Regions from separate parts of the Halochromatium sp. genome, predicted to be linked through region 1. Evidence: predicted binding sites of a transcription regulator. Region 1 holds the regulator's gene; each other region holds the start of a gene.
What was found. The regulator sigma-54, encoded in region 1, starts transcription at its own class of promoters, with help from an activator protein. The targets are predictions, from matches to a motif close to TGGCANGNTNCNTGCTT.
Positions count from the first base shown of each region.

Region 2: ACY693_RS12150 (lipid-binding SYLF domain-containing protein) is a predicted target of sigma-54. The motif match lies at 3,082-3,098, and genes of this name have one in related genera.
Region 3: rsxA (electron transport complex subunit RsxA) is a predicted target of sigma-54. The motif match lies at 2,032-2,048, and genes of this name have one in related genera.
Region 4: ACY693_RS06495 (pilin) is a predicted target of sigma-54. The motif match lies at 3,694-3,710, and genes of this name have one in related genera.

Region 1 covers NZ_JBUDPI010000016.1:693-6,284, reverse strand. Annotated here, with positions in the region: gene lptA (lipopolysaccharide transport periplasmic protein LptA) at 1-95, shown strand, start outside; gene lptB (LPS export ABC transporter ATP-binding protein) at 95-820, shown strand; gene ACY693_RS02125 (RNA polymerase factor sigma-54) at 930-2,417, shown strand; gene hpf (ribosome hibernation-promoting factor, HPF/YfiA family) at 2,473-2,832, shown strand; gene ACY693_RS02115 (PTS sugar transporter subunit IIA) at 3,055-3,507, shown strand; gene hprK (HPr(Ser) kinase/phosphatase) at 3,526-4,500, shown strand; gene rapZ (RNase adapter RapZ) at 4,544-5,470, shown strand; gene ACY693_RS02100 (PTS sugar transporter subunit IIA) at 5,467-5,592, shown strand, end outside.
Region 2 covers NZ_JBUDPI010000195.1:942-6,533, reverse strand. Annotated here, with positions in the region: gene ACY693_RS12165 (nuclear transport factor 2 family protein) at 1-212, opposite strand, end outside; gene ACY693_RS12160 (hypothetical protein) at 381-866, opposite strand; gene ACY693_RS12155 (APC family permease) at 922-2,160, opposite strand; gene ACY693_RS12150 (lipid-binding SYLF domain-containing protein) at 2,255-2,992, opposite strand; gene ACY693_RS12145 (rhodanese-like domain-containing protein) at 3,341-3,706, shown strand; partial or broken gene ACY693_RS12140 (efflux RND transporter permease subunit) at 3,767-5,592, shown strand, end outside.
Region 3 covers NZ_JBUDPI010000188.1:814-6,405, reverse strand. Annotated here, with positions in the region: gene nifL (nitrogen fixation negative regulator NifL) at 1-1,567, opposite strand, end outside; gene rsxA (electron transport complex subunit RsxA) at 2,125-2,709, shown strand; gene ACY693_RS11945 (RnfABCDGE type electron transport complex subunit B) at 2,728-3,255, shown strand; gene rsxC (electron transport complex subunit RsxC) at 3,290-4,903, shown strand; gene ACY693_RS11935 (RnfABCDGE type electron transport complex subunit D) at 4,900-5,592, shown strand, end outside.
Region 4 covers NZ_JBUDPI010000071.1:5,318-10,909, forward strand. Annotated here, with positions in the region: gene ACY693_RS06480 (ATP-binding protein) at 1-527, shown strand, start outside; gene ACY693_RS06485 (cell wall hydrolase) at 607-1,254, opposite strand; gene ACY693_RS06490 (glycosyltransferase family 39 protein) at 1,558-2,886, shown strand; gene ACY693_RS06495 (pilin) at 3,170-3,601, opposite strand; gene ACY693_RS06500 (phospholipase D-like domain-containing protein) at 3,909-5,592, opposite strand, start outside.

The sequences.
Region 1 (5,592 bases):
GCCGCGAGCGGGTGAAGATTCGGATCGAGCCCGAGTCGGAAACTGCACCAACACCTGCGCCAGCGTCCGGAACCAAGCCAGCATCGGAGCAGTGATGCCGACGCTGGAAGCGACTGCGCTGGCCAAGACCTATCGACGTCGGCGCGTGGTCAATGGTGTCGATCTGGCCGTCGAGGCTGGTGAGGTCGTTGGCCTGTTGGGGCCGAATGGGGCCGGCAAGACCACGAGCTTCTACATGGTCGTCGGGCTCGTGGGCGCCGATGCAGGCAGGATTATCCTCGATGGCGAGGACATCACCCATCGGCCGATGCATGCAAGGGCGCGGCGTGGTCTGAGCTACTTGGCGCAGGAGCCTTCGGTCTTCCGAAAGCTCAGCGCTCGAGATAATCTGATGGCGGTGCTCGAGATGCGCAATGGCAGCACCCGCGAGGACCGCAGACAGCGCTGCGACGAGTTATTGGACGAGCTCGGCATCGCCCATGTGGCCGATTCACTCGCTCTCAGCCTCTCTGGCGGTGAGCGGCGACGGCTAGAGATCGCTCGCGCGCTTGCGGTTGAGCCCAAGGTGATGTTGCTCGATGAGCCCTTTGCCGGGGTCGATCCGATCGCGGTGGGCGATATCAAGGGCATCATTGGCCACCTACGGGATCGGCAGATCGGTGTGCTGATCACCGATCACAACGTTCGCGAGACCCTGGGCATCTGCGACCGGGCCTACATCATCAATGCCGGCCGGGTGATTGCCACCGGCGCTCCGGCCGCCTTGCTGCAAGACCCGCAGGTGCGAGCGGTCTATCTCGGCGAGCATTTTCGGCTCTGAACCAGCGTGCCGAGATGACTGGATCGACGCCCAGCGCTGCGAGTCAGCGGCCTTTTCGTCTAGACTGCGCCTCTGTATCAAGCCTTTCGTACCCAGATAGCCGCTCGGAATGAAGCAAAGCATCCAGCTTCGTCTTGGTCAGCAGTTGACCATGACGCCGCAGCTCCAGCAAGCGATCAAGCTGTTGCAGCTCTCCACACTCGACCTCCAGCGCGAGATCCAGGATGCGCTCGAGTCCAACCTGATGCTCGAGACCGCGGAGGAGGAAGAGACTGGGCGTGATCGCTCGACAGAGATGACTGGCGAGACCGCTAAGCTGCAGCAAAGTCAAGCAGATTCGGGCGTAGACGCAGAGGTTCCGGCTGAATCCAGTGCCCTGCCTGACGAGCTGGCCGTCGATAGCGAATGGAGCGATACCTATGATAGCGAGCCCCACGAGCAGTACGCTGGCCCGTCTGCCTCGCCAGGTCCAAGCTCATCTGATGATGTCGACCTGTTTGCGCAGCAATCGAGACCACAAACCCTGCATGATCATCTCGAGTGGCAGCTCGGTCTGGGGCACCTGGGGCCGCGTGATCGCATGATTGCCGAGGCATTGATCGATGCGATCGATGGTGATGGCTATCTTCGGCTCGATCCCGCCGAGCTGATCGAGACGCTCGAGCTCGAGGACCTGGAGCTCGATGAGATTGAGGCCGTACTGCATGCTATTCAGGCCCTTGATCCGGCCGGGGTCGGTGCCCGTGATCCGCGTGAGTGCTTATTGCTACAACTGCGCCAGCTGCCGCCTGATACGCCGCATCGCGCTGGCGCGCTGAAGATTTGCGACAGCCTGTTCGAGGCATTGGCCCGCAATGATCTTGACGAGATGCGTCGGCATACCAAGCTCTCGGATATCGAGCTGGGACGCGCGTTATCACTAGTCCGCTCGTTGCAGCCGCGCCCTGGATCGCTGATCAGCGACCATCGGCCCGATTACGTGATCCCCGACGTGCTGGTGCGCAAGCGCGCCGGTGTCTGGCAAGTCGAGCTAAATCCTGAAACTCAGCCTAAACTGCGGGTGAACGAAGAGTATGCGAAGCTGATCCGGCGCGCGGATGACGGTGCCGAGAATGTTTGCCTGAAGACGCATCTGCAGGAGGCCCGTTGGTTCATCAAGAGTCTGCTCAGCCGCAACGATACGGTGCTGAGGGTCGCGACCAAGATCGTCGAGCTGCAGCGCGATTTCTTCGACTACGGCGAGGAGGCGATGCGCCCGCTGATACTCAGGGACGTTGCGGACTCGCTCGAGCTGCACGAGTCAACGGTCTCACGGGTGACCACGCAAAAGTACATGCATACCCCGCGTGGTACGCTCGAGTTCAAGTATTTCTTTTCCAGCCATGTGGGCACGGCGTCGGGTGGCGAATGCTCGTCGACGGCTATCCGCGCCGTCATTCGCAAGCTGATCGCCGCCGAGACGGCGAACAAACCGCTGAGCGACAGCAAGATCGCCGGCATCCTGTCCGAGCAGGGCATCAATGTCGCGCGACGTACCGTCGCCAAGTACCGCGAGGCAATGGGTATCCCACCCTCGAATGAGCGCAAGCGCCTCTAGCTGCAGTGCTGAGTGACTGCCGCTGGAGATCGCCTGCAAACCCTGGAGTGACGCCATGCAAATCAACCTGACGGGCCATCATGTCGATATCACCGAGCCGCTGAAGGGCTATGTCGAGAGCAAATTCGAGCGCCTAGAGCGCCACTTCGATCATGTGATCAAGGTTCATGTGATCCTGAGTGTCGAAAAGCTGCGGCAGAAGGCAGAGGCTCGCATCCACATGAATGGTGCGGATGTGTTTGCCGATGCCGTTCATGAGGACATGTATGCAGCCATTGATGGACTGATCGACAAGCTTGACCGCCAGGTTCTGAAGTACAAGGAGAAACGACAGAGTCACCGGGGGTCTCCGACAAAGACGGTGGTGGAGGGTGAGCCAGTTGAACCTGAGCCGGATGAGGAGCCGCTGCACTGAGTGCTGCTGGTAAGATTGCCGTGCTCGCAGCGATGAGCTGTGAGCCTAAGCCCTGCGCCGGAGCGCGATCTGATCCGCTCCGGCATCTTTTGTTACGCTTATTTTGTTACGCTGGGGCGCTCATGTCCCTGCCCCTTGCCGTGCATCCGTCCCAACCGCGCCGATGCGATCCGGCAACGCTGTGCCCAGCGCGCAAAGACCACTTTCCTGGAGCAACGGTCGATGCTTCCCCCCAGTCTAATCACTGAGCCTCGAGCCCGCTGTCGTGTTGAGGTCACGAGCAAGAAGCGCCTATTGGAATCCCTCGCTGAGCTCCTGGCGACAGCCTGCTCGCAGTGCTCACCGGCGTTGGTCTTTGATCTCCTCAATGAGCGTGAGCGGTTGGGCAGCACTGGCTTGGGTGAAGGCATCGCGCTGCCACACGCACGTATCGACGGCATCGATCATGCTGTTGGTGCTTTTGTTCAGCTGACACAGGCAGTGAGCTTCGACGCCCCGGATGACCAGCCGGTTGATCTTGCCTTTGGTCTGTTGGTGCCGAGTGAAGCGACCGACGCACACCTGAGCTTGTTGGCCGAGCTCGCCGAGCGCTTCAGCGACCCGCAGCTGCGTTTGGCCTTGCGGGCTGCAGAGAGTAGCAGCAGGCTGCTGGACCTGTTGCAGCAGCGTGATTAGCTTGCCTTGATCGCACAGATGCCGCCCGTCGACACGCTGCAAGGGTTGGTTGAACATCTTGGCCCCAGGCTTGGGCTGCGCTGGCTAACGCCGGTGCCAGAGCAACCGCTGCCTCTGATCAGCGCAGACTCCACGGCCGGCGCCGCCCAGAGTCTGGTCGGCTCGCTGAACTGTATCCATCCTAACCGTTTGCAGGTGCTGGGGCTTGCCGAGGTCCGCCATCTTGACGACCTCAATCGAGCTGCTGAGCGGGATATCATCGAGCGGCTGTTCTTAGCAAGGCCGGCCGCGGTCATCTTTGCGCAGGACATCGATCCGCCTCCGGGCTTCATGGTCCGTGCTCGGCGGTTTGGCACGCCACTGCTCTCCTCGCCCAGTGAGGAAGAGGAGATCGTCGACCGATTGCAATACTTCCTCACCTATGCGCTGGCGGAGCGCACCACCTTGCACGGGGTCTTTCTCGATGTGCTGGGCATGGGCGTGCTCTTGGTCGGCGACCCAGGAATCGGCAAGAGCGAGCTCGCGCTCGAGATGGTGGTGCGCGGTCACCGGTTGATCGCCGACGACGCCCCTGAGGTGGCGCGTATCGGGCCGGAGACCCTGGAGGGAAGCTGCCCGCCGCTGCTCAGAGACTTTCTCGAGGTGCGTGGACTCGGCGTACTGAATGTTCGCGCGATGTTCGGCGAGGGAGCGGTACAGCGTCGCGAGCAGCTGAACTTGATTGTCAACATGCGGTCGTTCGATGAGGAAGCGCTGGCGCAAATGGACCGGCTTCGCGGTAGCCTCTCTGCGCGCAGCATCCTCGGGGTCTCGGTTCCAGAGGTGACCTTGCCTGTGGCCCCGGGCCGCAATCTTGCCGTACTGCTGGAGACTGCGGTTCGTAATCAAATCCTCCGCCTGCGCGGCTATGATGCCGGCGTGGACCTCATCGACCGCCAGTCCCGTTCTATTGACGAGAACGCCCCATGTCTGACTCCAACGCCGTCCGTTTAGCGCAGCATCCGCAGCGCCCATTGTCCGCAGGCAGGGCCTTGCGATGGAGCTGATCATCATCAGTGGCCTGTCCGGCGCCGGCAAGAGTGTTGCGCTGCGCACGCTGGAGGATATCGGCTATGTATGCATCGATAACCTGCCCCTGTTTCTTCTGCATGATCTCGCGCTTGGGCTGAAGGAGACCCGCCCCGAGGGCGGCGATGGGCGCGGCGGCACGGCCATCGGGATCGACGCTCGCAGCGGCCCTGAGCTGCTCGATCAGGTGCCGGGCGTGATCGAGGCACTGGAAGGGCAGGGTATTCAGATCCGGGTCCTGTTTCTCGATGCCGACACCCCAACCCTCGTAAGCCGGTTCAGCGAAACCCGGCGCAAGCATCCACTGACCAGTGCCGATCGTCCCTTGGCCGAGGCAATCGAGCTCGAGCGCCGCCTGCTTGAGCCGCTGCGCCTGGTTGCTGCATCACAGATCGATACCTCCGGTACCAACGTGCATGAGCTCAAGGAGCTCGTGCGCGGAAACCTCAACCGCAAGGGTCGAGGTCAGGCGCCCTTGCTGCTGCAATCGTTCGGCTTCAAGAACGGCATTCCAGCCACCGCAGACTTCGTTTTCGACCTGCGCTGCTTGCCGAATCCGCATTGGCAACCAGGGTTGAGACCCCTGAGCGGAAAGGATCAGGAGGTGGCCGAGTTTCTCGAGCGCTCGCCAGAGGTCATGGAAATGCGCGACGACCTGATCGCTTTTCTTGACCGCTGGCTGCCACGCTTCGAGACCGACGGCCGCAGCTACCTGACGATTGGCATTGGTTGTACCGGCGGACGCCACCGTTCGGTCTACATGGTCGAGGCCTTGAGTCGCCACCTTGAGACGCGGGGCCATCAGATCTTGGTGCGCCACAGGGAGCTGGGTCGCGAGCCTCTTCGGGAGTCGGCCCGAGCGTTCGATCCCGAGCTGCGCCGGGAGCTGGGATGAGCGTTGGCATCTTGCTGATCACGCATAACCGGATTGGTGCGGAATTGTTGGAGACCGCGACCCGGATGCTCGGCCGCTGCCCATTGGCCGCGGTTGCGATCAATGTGCATGAGCAGGATGAT
Region 2 (5,592 bases), on a different contig from region 1:
AGTTTCTTGATCAACGCCAGTTCCTGCGACCGATCCTGGACACCGTCCTGATGCGCGGCCTGGAAATCCTCGGCCATCATCGCCTCGAGCGCTTCCAGATTGCCGCTTGCGAGCTTCTGCCACAGGTCGTTGACCAGCCGCTCGCCAACGTCACCCTTTATCCCTTGGCCAAACGCCGGCGCCACGAGCAGCACGGACGCAATCAGCAGCATAAAGATCTTATTCATTATCACTACCTCCTCAATAGTTTACGAAATGAACCCTCATCGACCATGACTGCCAAGTCTTTTCCGAAGCGTTCTCGAACCGAGCCCAGATTTCGAGGAGCGCTTGACCAGACGAACATTCATGGCGTCTCTGGGCTAGGGCCGAGACAATAGTCAGGGGAAAGGTGGCGATCCGCCGGCATCCGGTCCAAGCACCAGGAGCTCCGGGTGACGCTGGCTCACTCGCTCCTCGACCCGAGGTGCTTCGGTATCGGGCAGATCAGCGGCGATCAACAGATCGCCCCCTTGCATGGCCTCACGCTGGGCCGACAGAGGGAGATTGGCGCGGCGATTCCGCCTCACCCACCAGCCACCACCAATGGCGGCGGCGATGACGACCAGCGCCAGCAGTGCCCAGGGCTCCGAGACCTGGAACAACAGCAAGGAGACGGCCAGCACGACGCCGGCGCTGACCAGCGCGCCGCGCAGCGCGGCACTCGAATCATCGAGCCAGCGTCTCCGATGCACCGGGAGGCCGTCCGGAAGCTGCTTGCCGATCAGGGTAAAGGCATCCGGATCGACCCCGTCAGCGATCAACTCCTCAACCAGTCGCCGCCCATTCTGCGGATCGCGAGCGCGGATATAGATACGGGTGGTCATCGTTTTCCTCCAAGAGGTTGGGCGTGGATAGCCGGAGACGGTTTGCGTGATCACCTCAAGCGGCCGCCGCCGTCAACCAACGGCTGATCTGAAATAGCAACAAAGCCGCCGACGCGAGGGCGCCACCGACCGGTACCCAGAGGGGCAGCCGTGGGACCGCAGCCGGCGTGTCCGGTTGACGTCGCTTGATGCGTAACAGGCCCAGGTTCACCAGCGTGAACACGACCAGGATGATTGCGCTGGTCGCCTTGGCCAGGGCCTCGAGACCGAATGTCAATGCGAGCGCTAGCACCAGCAAGGTTGCGAGCGTCGTCGCAGGTAATGGCGTCCGCGTGTGCGGATTGACCGTCGCAAGCCAGCGCGGCGCCACCCTGCGCTCGGCCATCCCGTAGGCGACGCGCGCGGCCATGACCACTTGCACCAGAGCGCCGTTGATGCCCGTCAGCATGCTCACCAGCACGATGGCGGTGATGGCAAGCTGGCCCTGCTCAGCGACCACCCGGGCCAGCGGTGTGTCAGCGGCGGCCAGCTCAGCGGGCGGCACCGCCAACACGGCGACCGTCGCGACAACGACATAAAGCGCCATGGTCAACCCGAGACTGGTGATCACCGCTGCTGGCAGGGCTCGGCGCACATCCTGAACCTCCTCGGCAACGGTCACCATGTCCTCGAAGCCGATGAAGGCGTAGAAGGCAAGGAAGGAGGCGCCAAGGATACCGGCGACCACGCTAAGATCGGCCGGAACCAGGATGGCCGATGCCTGCGCCGGCAGCGTGCCGAGCACCTCGCCCATGCTCAGCACGATGTACAGCAGCGCTCCCACCTCAAGCAGGGTGATCACGACGACGATCGCGACCGCCTCGGCAATCCCCCAAGCCGCGATCGCGCCCATGGCCAACACCAACACCAGCGTGGTTGGCGCGCTCGGCAGTGGTGCCAGATCGCGCAGGAAACCGGTGGTGGCAACGGCGAGCGTCGCTGCCGAGACGACGCCGGTGCTGATCACGAGCCAGCCCACAAGGGCCGCGAGCCGAGCACTGCCAAAGGCCTCCTCAACATACCGCGCGGAGCCGCCACTATGCGGGAGCCGACCCGAGAGCTCAGCAAAGCTCAGCGCGGACAACAGCGCCAGCGCCCCGGCGAGCGCGAAGGCCAGCGGCGCATGGAGCCCGACCCGGCCAGCCACCTCACCAGACAGCGCGTAGAAGCCACCACCGACCATGGTGCCAACGCCATAGAAGACCAGAAACGGAAAGCGGACCCGGCGTTGAAGCCGTTGCGATGAATCAGCCACCTTCAACCTCCAGGCCCGCAGCGATGGCGATCTGACAGTGAGGGACCCTTCTGCCGCCAGATAGGCGCCCAAGGGCCGCGGCGCCGGCTCGGGGTCAGGGCGTTTCAGCACTGAGCAGCGGGCTTGGCGACATCGGGTCCTCGACCTCGCCATTGATGATCTCAGTTGCCGTCACCTGACGACCGTAATAGGCGTTGTTCGCACCCTCGTCCCAGAAGATGTCCGAGACGCTGGCGGCGAAATCACCATAAAGGCCTTCAGTCCCGGACCAGACGGCGACATCGGTGCCCTTGCCGATCGAGGTTTGTGTGCGCTCCGAATCCTCGACGACGGTGTAGCCGGTATCCGAATTGAGCGCAAAGTTATGCATCTGTCCAAAGCTCTCGAGGAGATCACCGGATAGGATCACGAAGGCGACCTCACCCGCCTCGGCACCAGCCGCAGCGCCAATCTGAAAGGTGCCGATATTGTAGAAGGCGGGTGCTGACCACTCGCCATCATGCTTGGCGACAAGCACGCCCTGTCCCCCGGCACCACCGACGACCAGTGCTGCCCGCGCATAATCAGGAACGACAAAGATCGCCTTGGCCTGGTCGAGCAGGTCGCTCGCCTGAGGGTCGGACTTGATCTTCTGAACAACCTTCGCCGCCTCTCGAACCGTCTCCTGGGCGCCCATCAGCTCGTCGGAGGTCGATCCTGCGGTCGCCGAGGCACTGGCAGACGAGTCATCCGATTTCATGCCTTCGGCAGCAAAGCCTTCGGCCGTCAGCAATGATCCCGTCAGGATCAGCGACAAGGTGATGCCAGCAAAGGGACTGATGCGATAGCTCATGACTAACCTCCTAAGATGATCGATGACACAAGAGATGATGCTGGGGTGCTCGGCGCAGCCGGCGAGTCCCTGAGCATCGCTTGCATCGGATGCATCGAACATGCCACCCGTCTCTGTGGACCGGGCGGGGGATCTGCAGCGGGCATCGCAGCGGAATGCCATCGCAATGGCATGCGGGGCATAGCGCCCTCTGCGCCTGGTACTCGACTTGCTTACAAGGCAACGGCGCTGATCGCTCTGCTGAGCGGTCATCAGGGAGCGCATCAGCGCAGACCCCATTGAGACCGAACGGACAGACCAACCGAGTCCGTCGGCAGACCCGCTCGAACCTTGTTAGGAGGAATGGCTATGCAGACGCTAACGCGAGAGGAGCTTAAGGCGATGATCGACCGCGGCGACGATGTCTTACTCGTCAATGTGCTCGACCCAGCGGCCTTCGCAAAGGCGCATATCCCTGATTCGCATAACGTGCCTGCGACAGACCAGGGACTCGATGAGCGCATACGGGAGCTTGGTGCAAGCGAGGACAGCCGCGTCGTGCTCTACTGCTCCAACTTCGACTGCAATGCCTCGCATGCAGCAGCTAAGCGGCTCGAGCAGGCGGGCTTCAACGACCTGTATCGGTATGCAGGCGGGATCGAGGACTGGATGGATGCGGGCTACCCGGTCGAGGGGGAAGCCGTCTCAGCAAACGACGGAGCCGTCGGTGCATAGCCGCCATCAGTGGTGTAAATCACCCGATTCATGATCCGTCGTTGAGCCCTGCGTTTGCCCATGTCTACCAATGACCCTGCCGAGACCGACCCCAACACCGCTCCCAACGATGCCGCGGAGACTGAGACCCCGGACGGCCGTTCGGACGAGCGTCCAGATGAGACCGGACGGGGTCGCGGCATCGCCGGGCGCATCGCGGCCTTCTTCATCGATTCGCCGCTAACCCCGCTGCTGCTGCTAGCGACACTGGGAATCGGCATCCTCGGCCTGCTGACCACCCCGCGGCAGGAGGACCCGGACATCTCGGTGCCGATGGTCGACATCACCCTGCGCTATCCGGGCGCCTCGTCCGGCCAGGTCGCGCGGCTGGCGGTGGAGCCGCTGGAGCGGCTAATGAGCGAGCTGAATGACGTCGAGCACGTTTACTCGGTCAGCCGCCGCGAGGAGGGGCTGGTGACGGTGCGCTTCGAGGTGGGCACGCCGATCGATCCCGCCGTGGTCGCCGTGCACGATACCATCGAGTCGAACCTGGACAAGGTGCCCCCGAACCTGACCGAGTGGCTTGTGCAGCCGAAGACCATAGACGACGTACCGGTGCTGACACTGACCCTCTGGTCCGAGGAGATCGACGACGCGCGCCTGCGGCTGCTCGGCCTGCAGCTGTTGCAGGAGCTCAAGCAGGTCGAGAACACTGGTAATGGCTTCGTTGTCGGTGGCCGCCAGCGTGAGATCGGCATCGAGCCGCAGCCGGAGCAGCTGCGCGGTTACGGGCTGAGTTGGGATCAGCTCGCCGAGACCATCCGCAGCGCCAATACCGGACGCGGCACCGGCAGCGTGGAGCAAGGAGCGACTCAGCGCTCGGTATCGGTTGGCCAAAACCTCCAAGGCGCTGGGGACATCGAGCGCCTGGTCATCAACACCGAGGGTGGACAGTCGGTCTACGTGGGTGACGTTGCCAAGGTCGATGCCGGAGCCGAGCGCGCCGATCAGGCAGTCTTCTTCTACACCGGGCCGAGTCATCCGGCGGACGAGGCAGCCAATGGTGTTGGTGCGGTCACCATCGCGATCGCCAAGCAGCCCGGCTCCAATGGGGTGACCGTGACCAATGATCTGTTGGAGCGGGTCGAGCAGCTCAAGGGGACCATGATCCCGGATCAGGTGCAGGTGGCGGTGACCCGCAACTACGGCGAGACCGCGGATCGCAAGGTCAACGAGCTGCTGCTGTCGCTGATCGGCGCCACCGCGGCCGTCGCGGTCCTGTCGCTGATCGCCATTGGGCTGCGTCCGGCGTTGATCGTGCTGGCCGTGATCCCGGTGGTGATCCTGATGACGGTCTGGTCGGCCGGCGCGCTCGGTTTCACGATCAACCGGGTCAGCCTCTTCGCACTGATCTTCTCGATCGGCATCCTGGTCGATGATGCGACCGTGGTGGTCGAGAACATCTTCCGGCGCTGGCTCGCCGATGGCGCAACCGCCAAGTCGGTGGCGATCGACGCCGTCGGCGAGGTCGGCAATCCGACCATCATCGCGACCCTGACCGTGCTCGCCGCCCTGCTGCCGATGGGCTTCGTCACCGGGATGATGGGCCCCTACATGCGCCCGATCCCGATCCTGGGCTCGGTGGCGATGCTGTTCTCGCTGTTCGCCGCCTTCGTCTTCACGCCCTGGCTCGCCTACCGGCTGCGGCCGAAGCTCGCGGCGCTGGAGCGCTCGGCAAGTCGTGAGAAGCGCCTGCAGGGCTGGATCGATCGCGCCTACCGGCCGCTGATCGAGCCTTTGATCGAACGGCGGCCGGCCCGCTGGCTGTTTCTGATCAGCATCATCGTCGCCTTCTTCGCCGCGGTCGCCCTGCTGCCGCTCAAGGCCGTGACGGTGAAGATGCTCCC
Region 3 (5,592 bases), on a different contig from region 1:
AGGCCTTGTAACGATCGCCGCTTGGGAAGCCCGGTCCACTATCCTGAATACAGACCTCGACCGTATCATCGAGGGCGCGGGTACTGATGTGCAGCTCGCGCTGGCTGCGTCCGCCCTCGCGCGTCGCTTGCAGCGCATTGTCGATCAGATTCTTGAACAAGGAGCGCAGCTCGGTCTGACGCGCGGTGATCTCCGGCAGGACATGGGCTGGACGCCAATCGACGGTGACGCCGGCTGCGAGAAGGGCATCGGTCTCCAGCGCAAGCACATGGCGCACCAGTTCATTGACATTGACGCTGACGCCGGCCTCGATGATCTCGTCCGGAAGCGCCGCTTGCAGCGTCTTCAGCGCCTGCTCGCTGGTCTTGGTGATCTGCGCGAGGGTCGGCGCAAAGCCCTCGAGGGTGCCGGCGCCACTGGCAAACATGGCATTGGCCGCGCGTAGCAGGTTGAGGGGAGTCTGAATCTGGTAGCTCGCCGCGGATAGGGCCTCGCGCATGCCTTGTGTCAGTCGTTGCTCGGCAATGCGTGCGCGCAGGTGCTCCAAGTGCGCGCGCTCGATCTCGCGATGCCGCGCGGTGACGTCAGTGGCCAGCAGGAGCAGGCGGGCATCGCCGCGCTTGCCGCGGCCGAAGTAGCTGCGGGCGCTGCCGTCCTGCTCGCTGATGCAGGTGCCGGAACAGGAGAACCAGCGTGGTCCAAGGCTGCCGGGGACCTCGAGGCTGATCTCGACGTTCTTGAAGTCTTCGCCCTCGCCATTGGCGGGGACGGTCCGCGCGAGGGGATCGAAGCCGGCCTGCTCGCGCAGCGCGGCTCGGATCAACGGCAGCGGCTCGCGGCCGCGAAGGTCGCCGAAGAGCTTCTTATACTCCATGTTGTCGAGGATGATCTCGCCCTCGGCATCGAGCAACACCATCACCGTCGGCGCGGCATCGAGCACATTCTCGATGCGCGTCTTCTGCTGTCTGAGCGCGCTCGCCAGCTCATGCTCGCGCGTCACATCTCGGTGCATGCCGAGGAAGTAGGCAATCTCACCGCTGCTGTCGAGCACTGGCGAGATGACCAGCTCGGCGAGATACTCATCGCCCCCCTTGCGCTGATTGACCAGGGTGCCTGTCCAGGTCTTCTTGCGTTGGATGGTCCGCCAAAGCTGCCGATAGATGCTGTCCGGGGTCGCATTGCTGGAGAGGATCGACTGGTTCTTGCCAAGCACCTCGTCGCGCAGATAGCCGGTGAGGTGCTCGAACGCAGCATTGGCATAGAGGATCTTTGCCGTCGAGTCAGTGATTGATATCGCGACGGGCGCTTGCTCCACGGTCTCGAAGTAGAGCCTCGGTGGGAGTGGTTCTGATGCATCGCCGGCCATCAGGCGCAGCGCAGAGAGGACCTCGGGCGGCGTGCTCGCCGGTGGCTGGCGGAGGAAGGCAGCGATGGCATTGCGCACCAGTGGCTCGCCATGATCGGCGATGCCTTGCGGTGATCTGTCTCGCGCGGCGTTCGGCGAGGCCGGGCTCGGACTCGACTGTTGCGGATGCAGGGAACTGCTCTCAGGCGATGATCGAGCCATGGGTTTCTCCTCTGTCGTTAACCGTCGTTGTTGTGCCGGCAAATCGGGCGAGTCCGCAGGGCCCAAGAGATCCTGTCTTGATGGCCATACAGCTTGCGTCAGCGACTGAAGCGTTCTCTGAGGCAAGGCCCTTCGCCATCGACTGATTATGCAGTATTCGTGCCGTCGTGCATTGACCTCTATGTGTCCCTCCGCTTGGGGAAGATGCGCAGCCCCAACGTTGGGCGAGTCATGCAGGGTTGTCGGGTTTGCGACAATGTGCTGCGCTGCAGCATCTTTGCTGTGTCATCCGCGACAGTCGCCCCTCTCGCAAACACCCGTCTCCCTGCAACGCCTGCATCCGCTTGACCGTCTCCGTGATCCTCCCAGGTGGCGGCCAGGCTAGGCAAAGACATCGCTCCGGCGCGATTAATGCTCGGTTTTGGTGCTCGTCATATTCACCAGCAGGCGTTCAGATTGAGCACTGGCATCCGGTTTGCTTAATTGCCGCCATTGTCGAGTGCGAGCAGCCGTGGCTGCGCGCCAAGGTATTTGTTGGAGCGCCTTGCCGACGTCTCATGACCGAGTCTCTGATGCTGATCCTCGCGACCGCGCTCGTGAACAACGTGGTGCTGGTCAAGTTTCTTGGCCTCTGCCCGTTCATGGGCGTGTCCGGGAAGCTGGATACCGCGCTGGGCATGGGCTTGGCGACCACCTTCGTGCTGACCCTGGCCGCCGCCGCGAGCTGGCTATTGGAGCATCTGGTGCTCGAGCCTTTAGACATTGGCTTCCTGCGCATCCTCACCTTCATCTTGGTGATCGCGGCGGTCGTGCAGTTCACCGAGATGATGGTGCGCAAGGTCTCGCCCACGCTCTATCAGGTGCTCGGCATCTTTCTGCCCTTGATCACCACCAACTGTGCGGTGCTCGGCGTGGCCCTGCTGAATGTGCAGGAGCAGCACAGCTTCGTCGAAAGCCTGCTGTATGGCTTTGGCTCAGCGCTGGGGTTCACGTTGGTGATGGTGCTCTTTGCCGGGCTGCGCGAGCGCTTGGCGCTGGCGCAGGTGCCGGCGACCTTCGCCGGTGCGCCGATCGCCTTCAGTGTCGCCGGGCTGCTTTCGCTGGCCTTCTTGGGCTTTGCCGGGCTGGCCGTTGCCGAATGATGTGGAGCCTTTGAGATGATGCTATCTGCAATCTTGAGCCTGACTGTTCTTGGTCTGGGGCTCGGAGCACTGCTGGGGGTGGCGGCTCGGTTCCTGAGGGTCGAAGAGAGCCCACTGGTGGCCGAGGTCGAAGCACTCTTGCCCGGCTCACAATGTGGCCAATGCGGCTATCCCGGTTGTGCGCCAGCGGCAGTCGCGGTTGCCGAAGGCAAGGCGCCGGTGACGCTCTGTCCGCCCGGTGGCCGAGCCTTGGCGCAGGCGCTGGCGCAGCGGCTTGGGGTGAGCGTTGATCTGAGCGCGGTCGCTGAGCAGGCGCCGCGGATCGCCTATGTGCACGAGCGCCTCTGCGTGGGCTGTACCAAGTGTTTCAAGCGCTGCCCGACCGATGCCATCGTCGGCGCCAAGGATCAGATCCACGCCGTGTTTGAGGATGCCTGCATTGGCTGTGGCGACTGCGCCGAGGATTGCCCGACCGAGTGCATCGAGATGCGCGCTCCGACGCAGACCCCATTGAATTGGGTCTGGCCCGAGCCGCTGGCCGCATGACCCCATCCCCTTCAAGCTCGCTGAGGCCTGTTCGATGCGACTCTTCCAGATCCGCGGTGGCGTCCACCCCGACGACCGCAAGACCCTAGCCGCGGGCCGGCCGATCGAGGCGCTGCCGCTGCCAAAGCTACTGCATATCCCGCTGCAACAGCATATCGGTGCAGTCGCCAATCCGGTCGTTCAGCGGCGCCAATATGTGGCCAAGGGCGAGCTGATCGCGCGCGCTCAGGGCGCGGTCTCGGCGCCGATCCATGCCCCGACCTCGGGCCGCATCGTTGGACTCGGCCTCTACCCCGCAAATCATCCCTCCGGCCTCTCAGTGCGCACGATCACCTTGCAGCCGGATGGCAAGGATCGCTGGCACAAGCGCATCGCCGGGGTCGATGATCCGCTCGCATTGGAGCCGGCCGAGATCGCGCAGCGGGTCGCCGATGCCGGCATCGTTGGCATGGGCGGCGCCACCTTTCCGTCGGCGGTCAAGCTCGGGCTCGGCAAGCGTTACCGGCTCTCGACGCTGGTGATCAATGGCTCCGAGTGCGAGCCCTATCTGACCTGCGACGATCAACTGATGCGCGAGCAGGCGAAGGCCATCGTCGATGGTGCGCGCATCATGGCGCGCGCGCTCGGCGTTGCGCGCCTGCTGTTCGGTATCGAGGGCAACAAGCCCGAGGCGCTGGCGACGCTGCAGCGTGCGACAGCCGAGCTTGATGCGCCTGAGCTCGATTCAGCCGAGGTGGTACGCCTGCCGATGCGTTATCCGATGGGCTCGGAGAAGCACCTGGTGCAGACCCTGACCGGCAAGGAGACGCCGGCGCGCGGGCTGACCGCCGATATCGGCGTCGTGGTGCACAATCCGGCCACCGCCTTTGCCGTGCACGAGGCCCTGCGCCTTGGTCAGCCACTGGTCTCGCGCGTGATCAGCGTTACCGGTGGTGCGATCAGCGCGCCGAAGAACCTACGCGTGCTGATCGGCACCAAGATCGAGGATCTGGTCGAGCATTGCGGTCGGTTCCGCGAGGAGCCGGATCGCCTGATCGCTGGCGGACCGATGATGGGACAGCCGATCCCCGAGCTGCGGGTGCCGGTGATGAAGGGGACCAACGGCATCCTGGCGCTCACTGCCGCCGAAACCGACAAGCGCGAGCCTGGTCCCTGCATCCGCTGTGGCAGCTGTGTCGGCGCCTGTCCGTGCGGATTGGTGCCTCTGAGCATGGCCGCCCAGGTCCGCAGCGGTGATCTCGACGCAGCGGTCTCGACCGGGCTCATGGACTGCATTGGCTGCGGCTCCTGTGCCTATGTCTGTCCCGCCCATCTGCCGCTGGTCCAGTTCTTCAATCATGCTAAGGGCGAACTGGCCGCGCGCGGTCGGGCCAAGCAGAAGCAAACCGAAACCAAGCGCCTGGCCGAGCAGCGTGCACAACGGCTCGAGGCACAGAAGCGCGCCAAGCGCGAGGCGATGGCCAAGCGCAAGCGTGAGGCAGAAGCCAAGAAGCAGGCTAAGCTCGAAGCTGCGAGTGCGACCGCGGCTGCAGCCCAGATTGATCCCTCTGTCGAGACCGAGCCCCCGACCGAAAACCTGCTCGACAACGCGAAAAGACAAGCGCCCGAGTCGACTCAGGACAAGGCGGTTGCGGAGGCGTCAGCATGATCAATGCGCAACTCGCCGCGAGCCCTCATGCGCACGCGCCGGTCAGCATCGACCGTACCATGCGATTGGTCATGCTCGCGTTGCTTCCGGCCACCCTGCTTGGCCTTTGGCAGTTCGGCTGGCCGGCGATCATCCTGTTCGCGGTGACCCTGGGCGCCGCGCTGCTGTTCGAGGCCATGGCCCTGTTCCTGGCGGGCAAGCCGCTCAGACCGAGCCTGATGGACGGCTCCGCGTTGCTGACGGGCTGGCTGCTCGCGTTGACGCTGCCGCCCTGGGCGCCCTGGTGGATCGGCCTGGTCGGCGCCTTCGTCGCCATCATCGTCGGCAAGCAGGTCTTCGGTGGGCTTGGCCAGAACCTGTTCAATCCAGCGATGGTTGCACGTGTGGTGCTGCTGGTCTCCTTTCCGCTTGAGATGACGCAATGGGTCGGCCCGCAGCCGCTGTTCTTCGAGCAGACGCCTGGGGTTGGTGACGCCCTGACGATCAGCCTGGACGGGCTAGCCGCAGCCGCACCTTGGGACGCGATGAGTGGGGCCTCAATCCTCGGCCAGGTCGATCTGGCCCTGCAGCAGGGCAATGATTTGGGCACGGCGATGCCAACGCTGTTTCCGCCGCTCAACGCGCTGCTCGGTGGTATCCCTGGCAGTCTGGGTGAGACCTCGGCCTTGCTGCTGCTGCTCGGTGGGCTG
Region 4 (5,592 bases), on a different contig from region 1:
CGCTCTCCGAGCTGCGCGGACAGGCCGAGCGCTACATCCGCTTGAGGCTCGCAGCGCGCCTGCTGCGTGACGAGATCGAGGCCTTTCGGCGAAAGCATCGCGATCCCATCCTGACGCAGGCGAGCCGTTACTTCAGTAAGCTGACCTGCGGCTCTCTGATTGCCGTCGAGACCGATTTCGATGAGGTCGACCAGCCGGTGCTGGTTGGCAGGCGACCGAACGGCGAACGGCTCCGGGTGGAGGCGATGAGCACAGGCACGCGCGATCAGCTCTACCTAGCGCTAAGGCTCGCGGCGATCGACCACTATTGTCAGAGCTCCGAGCCGTTGCCGCTCATCGTCGACGATATCCTGATCCAGTTCGACGATGAGCGATCCCGCGCGACCCTAGAGGCCCTGGTTGAGTTTTCCGCCACGACCCAAGTCATCCTGTTCACCCATCATGGGCGCGTCGTCGAGCAGGCGAGGGGGCTCGAGCGCGCAACCGCGTCTGTCTTTGTTCACGAACTGGACCGACAAGCCGGATGAAAGGGACGACGATCTAGCAGGCTCGTTCTGCCCGTATCGGCCCGTATCCGCCAGTATCTGTCGTATACGCGCGATGACGTCAGCTCTGGCTGGGGCGCGACGCGGGACGATAGAAGAGGTGGCGTCCGATCTGGGCGGTGCGTTGGAACGAGCGCGACCATTTCGGCGAGACATAGGTGGCATGATAGTAGAGGGCACCGTTGGTCGGGTCAGGGGATTGCTCCGCCAGGATCTGGCGCCCCAGGTCGAGAGACTTGCGCCAGGCCTTCTCTTCCGTGGGATGGTCCGACTTACCGTCGCACCACCAGGAGAACTGGCAGCGATTGCGCTTTTGACCGCCCTGTTTAACGACGTCGCAGACCGACTCCGGAAAGGCTTCGGAAGCAACCCGGTTCAGGGTCACCTGAGCAACGGCGATCTGGCCGGTCAACGGCTCGGATCGGGCCTCATGGTAGATGTTGAGGGCGAGGCAATGCAGGTCTTCGTCGATAGCGGGCTCTACCTCCGTGACGCGAGCGATCGGCCTGGCATCCGACGGGATCGCGCAGGCGGTCGGCGCTGAACTATCAGCCGTCGCAACGGCCTCGGCAGGCGAAACCTGTGACAATGGCTCGAGCCTGGTTTCGACTGGCTTGAGCTCCTTTGTTTCACGCGGCTCGAGCACCGGCGACAAGAGCATTGAGGGGACGATGGTTGCAGCGAAGGCAGCGATGGAGGCGGTTCGCATAAGCTCCTTCCTGTTGTTATGTTTTCAGCAAACGAGATTAGGGACTTATGATATACGAGGTCGCGCAATAAGGGAAATCCCTAAGGTTCTGTGCTGCAGGTCTCCGACCCAGGCGCTGGCGCTCGCATTCCGCAAGAACTTTAAGGTATCGTTATGAAGTTTTGTCAAGCTGTATTCACCTTGCTAGCGTAGGTTTTTGCCTCGCATCAACGCCAGAGGAGCCGTCTCGTGAGCCCAGATCCGTCAACAAAGCCGCAGAAAAAGCAGCGCAGCAGTTCGTCCGTCTCCCTCGCCACTTTATTGATGCTGGCAGTGATCATCGCCGCCGGCGTATTTCTGCGCGGTCAGGCCTATCTAGGCACCGAGGTGGTCGAGCCGCTTCAGGCAGGCTCCGCCGATGCCTACGCGCTGGCGCAGACCCTGAGCAGCCAAGGCGCCCTCCAGATCTTGTCTGCTCCCTTCGATGCCAACGCTGAAGCCGATACCTCTGAGACCTTTGGGAGTCTCGGCTATCCATTGTTTCTCTCGCTGTTCGCCAACCCGGAGGCGAGTACCGGCAGCATTAACGCGATCGTCATCTCGCAGCTCGTGCTCGGCGCCTTGGCGATCCTGCTCGTGTTTATGCTCACCAGTCGGCTGATGGACCGACATTGGGCCCTGATCGCGGCACTGCTGACCGCCGTCAGCCCTTATCTGGTGAACATCAGCCTTTATGTCGTCAGCGCGACGCTGCTGCTCGTGATCCTACTGCTTTACCTAACCACGACGGCAAAGATTGGTGAGCGCAAGGCTCTGATTAGCGGCTTTGTGGCAGCCGTCTTACTGGGCCTCGTGGTCTGGGTCGATCCCACCTACGAATTCTTGATTCTGCCTTGGCTGCTGGTTTTATATGCGTCGAGCAAAGGCGCCTCGAAGCTGATCACACCGATCGCCGCGATTCTCGGTTTTGCCTTGATCGTCGGCCCCTGGATCGCACGTAATCAGGAGGTGATCGACACCCCAATCGACACCGCACCAATCGCCGCCAGCCTCCAGCAGGGAATGCCGGAATCACAAACGGGAGACGCAGCCTCCACAGAGGCGACGGATCTGCAAACGGTGCTTGGCCAGTTCAGTGGCGGTTTTCTCGATGATCCGCGCGGATTCCTGAGCTGGTACTTCATCGACAAGCCGACGGTACTTTGGTCGGTGGGCGAGCAGGCAGGGATTGAGCAGACCTTTGTCTACCCGGTGTCAGAATCGCCCTACACCGAGAACCCGGCCTTTCTTACCAGCGCGGAATTCATGCAGCTCCTGCACGATCCTGTGCTGCTGCTCGGTGCACTGGGTGCGCTGCTGGTCTGGCTACCCTTCGCTGGTCGACGCCTGACCCCGGCACAGCGTATTGGCCTGCGCAGCATCAGCTTGGTCCTGATCTACACAACCCTCGCCAAGATCTTCGGCACCGCAGCACCGCAGTACGCCACCCCACTGCTGCCACTGCTGTTCGTGATGGCCCTGACACCATTCTATATCGTCACCGCACCGCAGCTAGAGGCAGCGCCGAAAAAGGCAGCGAAATCCAAGAAGTCCAAGTCGAAAGGCCAGGAGCGAGAGGATGAAGCTAGTGAGGCCGCTCCTGAGGCCGCTTAGCTTTGTTGAGGCCTAGACAGTGGAAGCGAGGCTCAAGGAAGAGGCACTCCGAAGCCCAACGGATGCCGCCGTCATGCCGTCCGTGTCCGTGTCAGGGGCGCAATCGTTAGGGCTTCAATGCCATGGTCTTATGAACCGCATCGTCGGATAAGAAGCTCAACTTCATAATTCAGGCTGAAAAATGCGAGAGCAACTTCGGTTGCTCTCGTATTCGCATAGACTACGCAACCGCTAACTGCAAGCTACGTTGTTCTTGAGCTCTAGAGTTCAACAGCTTATTAGATCACTCCGTGTTACGGCATTCTTGTGGAACCATTGATAGACAGTCTTCAGTGGTGGAACATGCCCAGGTGACCATGCCATTATCCTCAAGTGTCGGTGTGAGTGTTACTGGGCACCCGTCAACAGTGTCTGTACCAGTGATTGTGATGACACCAGCGTCGGCGCACTCTAGTGTTGCAATATTGCCCGCCTCGTCATCTGCAGCTATTGTAGTTACGCCATCGCAGGAATTTGCAGTATCGTTGTTACTGATAATATTTTCGCTAACAGTTGTCTTAGCCGCTGATCCAGCGACAAGCAGCTCAGACATACGTGCACGTTGCGTATAATCCAAATAAGAAGGAATTGCGATTGCCGCGAGAATGCCGATTATGGCAACCACGATCATCAGTTCGATAAGCGTAAAACCAGCTTGTAATCTTTGCTTCTTCATCATGATGTCCTGTTGAATTTAGAGTCGAAATTCTGACTGTAGTACGTGAGCTCGTCTTGAATGTATGGTCGAGTCAGCGCACAGTTAATAAGAAGCAATAGGCATGCCAACGTACCTTTGATGAGTGATCACTTGGTAGTCTCCTATAGAAGTCATTGATAACACCTCAAGCAATGATCTAGAGCAAGATTTGACTAGATATATGCGCCCCTGCTGCCAAACATAGCTGACAAAAATAGACACTATTTGACGATATTGGCATAGCACCCAGTCTGATAAGTACGCGCGAATCGATGTCTACTCACAATTACAATACCGGCCCCAGCATGGCGACGGTGTTGTTGATGAGGCGCCGATGGCGGGGCCAGTTGGCGACCTGCTCGGGGTCGACGAGCAGCGCGCTTTCGAGGTAGCGCTGTTGGCGCGCTCGGATCTGCTCGGTCAGATCAGGATCGTAGAGCAGGATATTGTTCTCATAGTTGAGATCGAAGCTGCGGCGGTCCATGTTGGCGGAGCCGACGAGGCTGATCTCGCCGTCTAGGGTGAGGGACTTGGTGTGTAGGAGGCCGCCGACGTATTCGTAGATTTGGACGCCGGCGTCGAGGAGGTCGGCATAGTAGCTGCGGCTGGTGGCGGCGACGATGCGGCTGTCGTTGCGTTGAGGGAAGACGATCAGGGTCTCGACGCCGCGGCGGGCGCTGGCGCAGAGGGCGGCCTGCATGGATTCGTCGGGTACGTAGTAGGGGGTGGTGATCACCAAGCTGTGGCGGGCGCTGTAGATCAGGGCTTCGAACAGCTCGGGCATGGCCGAGTAGCGCACTGTGGGACCGGTGCCGACGACTTGGGCGCTGATGCTGGCTCTGAGCGCAAATTCATCGATCGATTGGGTGCTGCTACCATTCGGTTCAGTGGGGGAGCTAGCGATCTCCGTGACAGCGTCGGGGGCAGAGAAGATGAGCTCGCTAGCGCTATCCATGGCGGTGCTCGGACTGCCAGTACGGGTGCTGGTGCTGCTGCGGCTTGAGCTCGGGGTGCCGGCTGGGCCAACATTGCCACTGTCCGTTGAAGAGCCGTTTCGGCTTTCGCCGACTCGCCTGGCGGTAATGCTCGGAATCGGACGCAGCAGCAGCGCATCGATGTCATCATCGACATGCGCCATCCAGTCACCGGCGAACAGATGCTGGTTCTGACGTGCGATCGGCCCTTCGAAGCGGACCATCATATCGACCCAGGGCGCGTACTTGGGCTTGACCCGGAACTCGGGGTCGGCGCAGTTCTGGCTGCCGCAGTAGGTAATCCAGTCGTCGATGACGACGATCTTGCGGTGATTGCGAAGGTCGATGCGGCCGCCGAGCACGCGCAGAATGGGATTACCGATGGGCAAGGCGCGCGCGAGCTTGACGCCAGCGGCCTGCATGGTTTTCCAGTGCTCGGAGTGGATCATGCTGCGCGAGCCGAGGTCATCCGCCATCGCGCGGCAGGTGACGCCGCGCTGGGCGGTGCGCATCAGGGCCTGGGCGATCTTAAGCCCGTTGTTGTCTGCGAGCCAGATGTAGAACAGGACGTGGACGTGATCTTGGGCGGCGTCGATGTCGGCGACCAGTGAGTCGATGACAGCGTTGGAGTCTGGCGGGATGCAAGCTCGATTACCGCCGATCGGCTGGAACCCACTGATGGATTGCCCGACCTGGAAGAGATGGGCATGACGATCAGGGATCGATGGCCTGATGCTCGGTGCGTCCATTCCGGGGGCTGCAGTGACCGGAGGCATCTGCTCGAGCACGCGACGCATGCGCTCGGCGCGCTTGCGGCCGATGTTGGTCTCCCCGAGCAGCAGATAGGCGATGATGCCGCCGATGGGCAGGGCGATGACCACCACGACCCAGGTCAGCCGAGCCGTGGGATCTCGGTGCGGCTTTAGCAGCACACGGATGATCACCATGATCTGAATCATCGTATGCAGCGCGACGAACAGCGTGGTGAATAGGGCC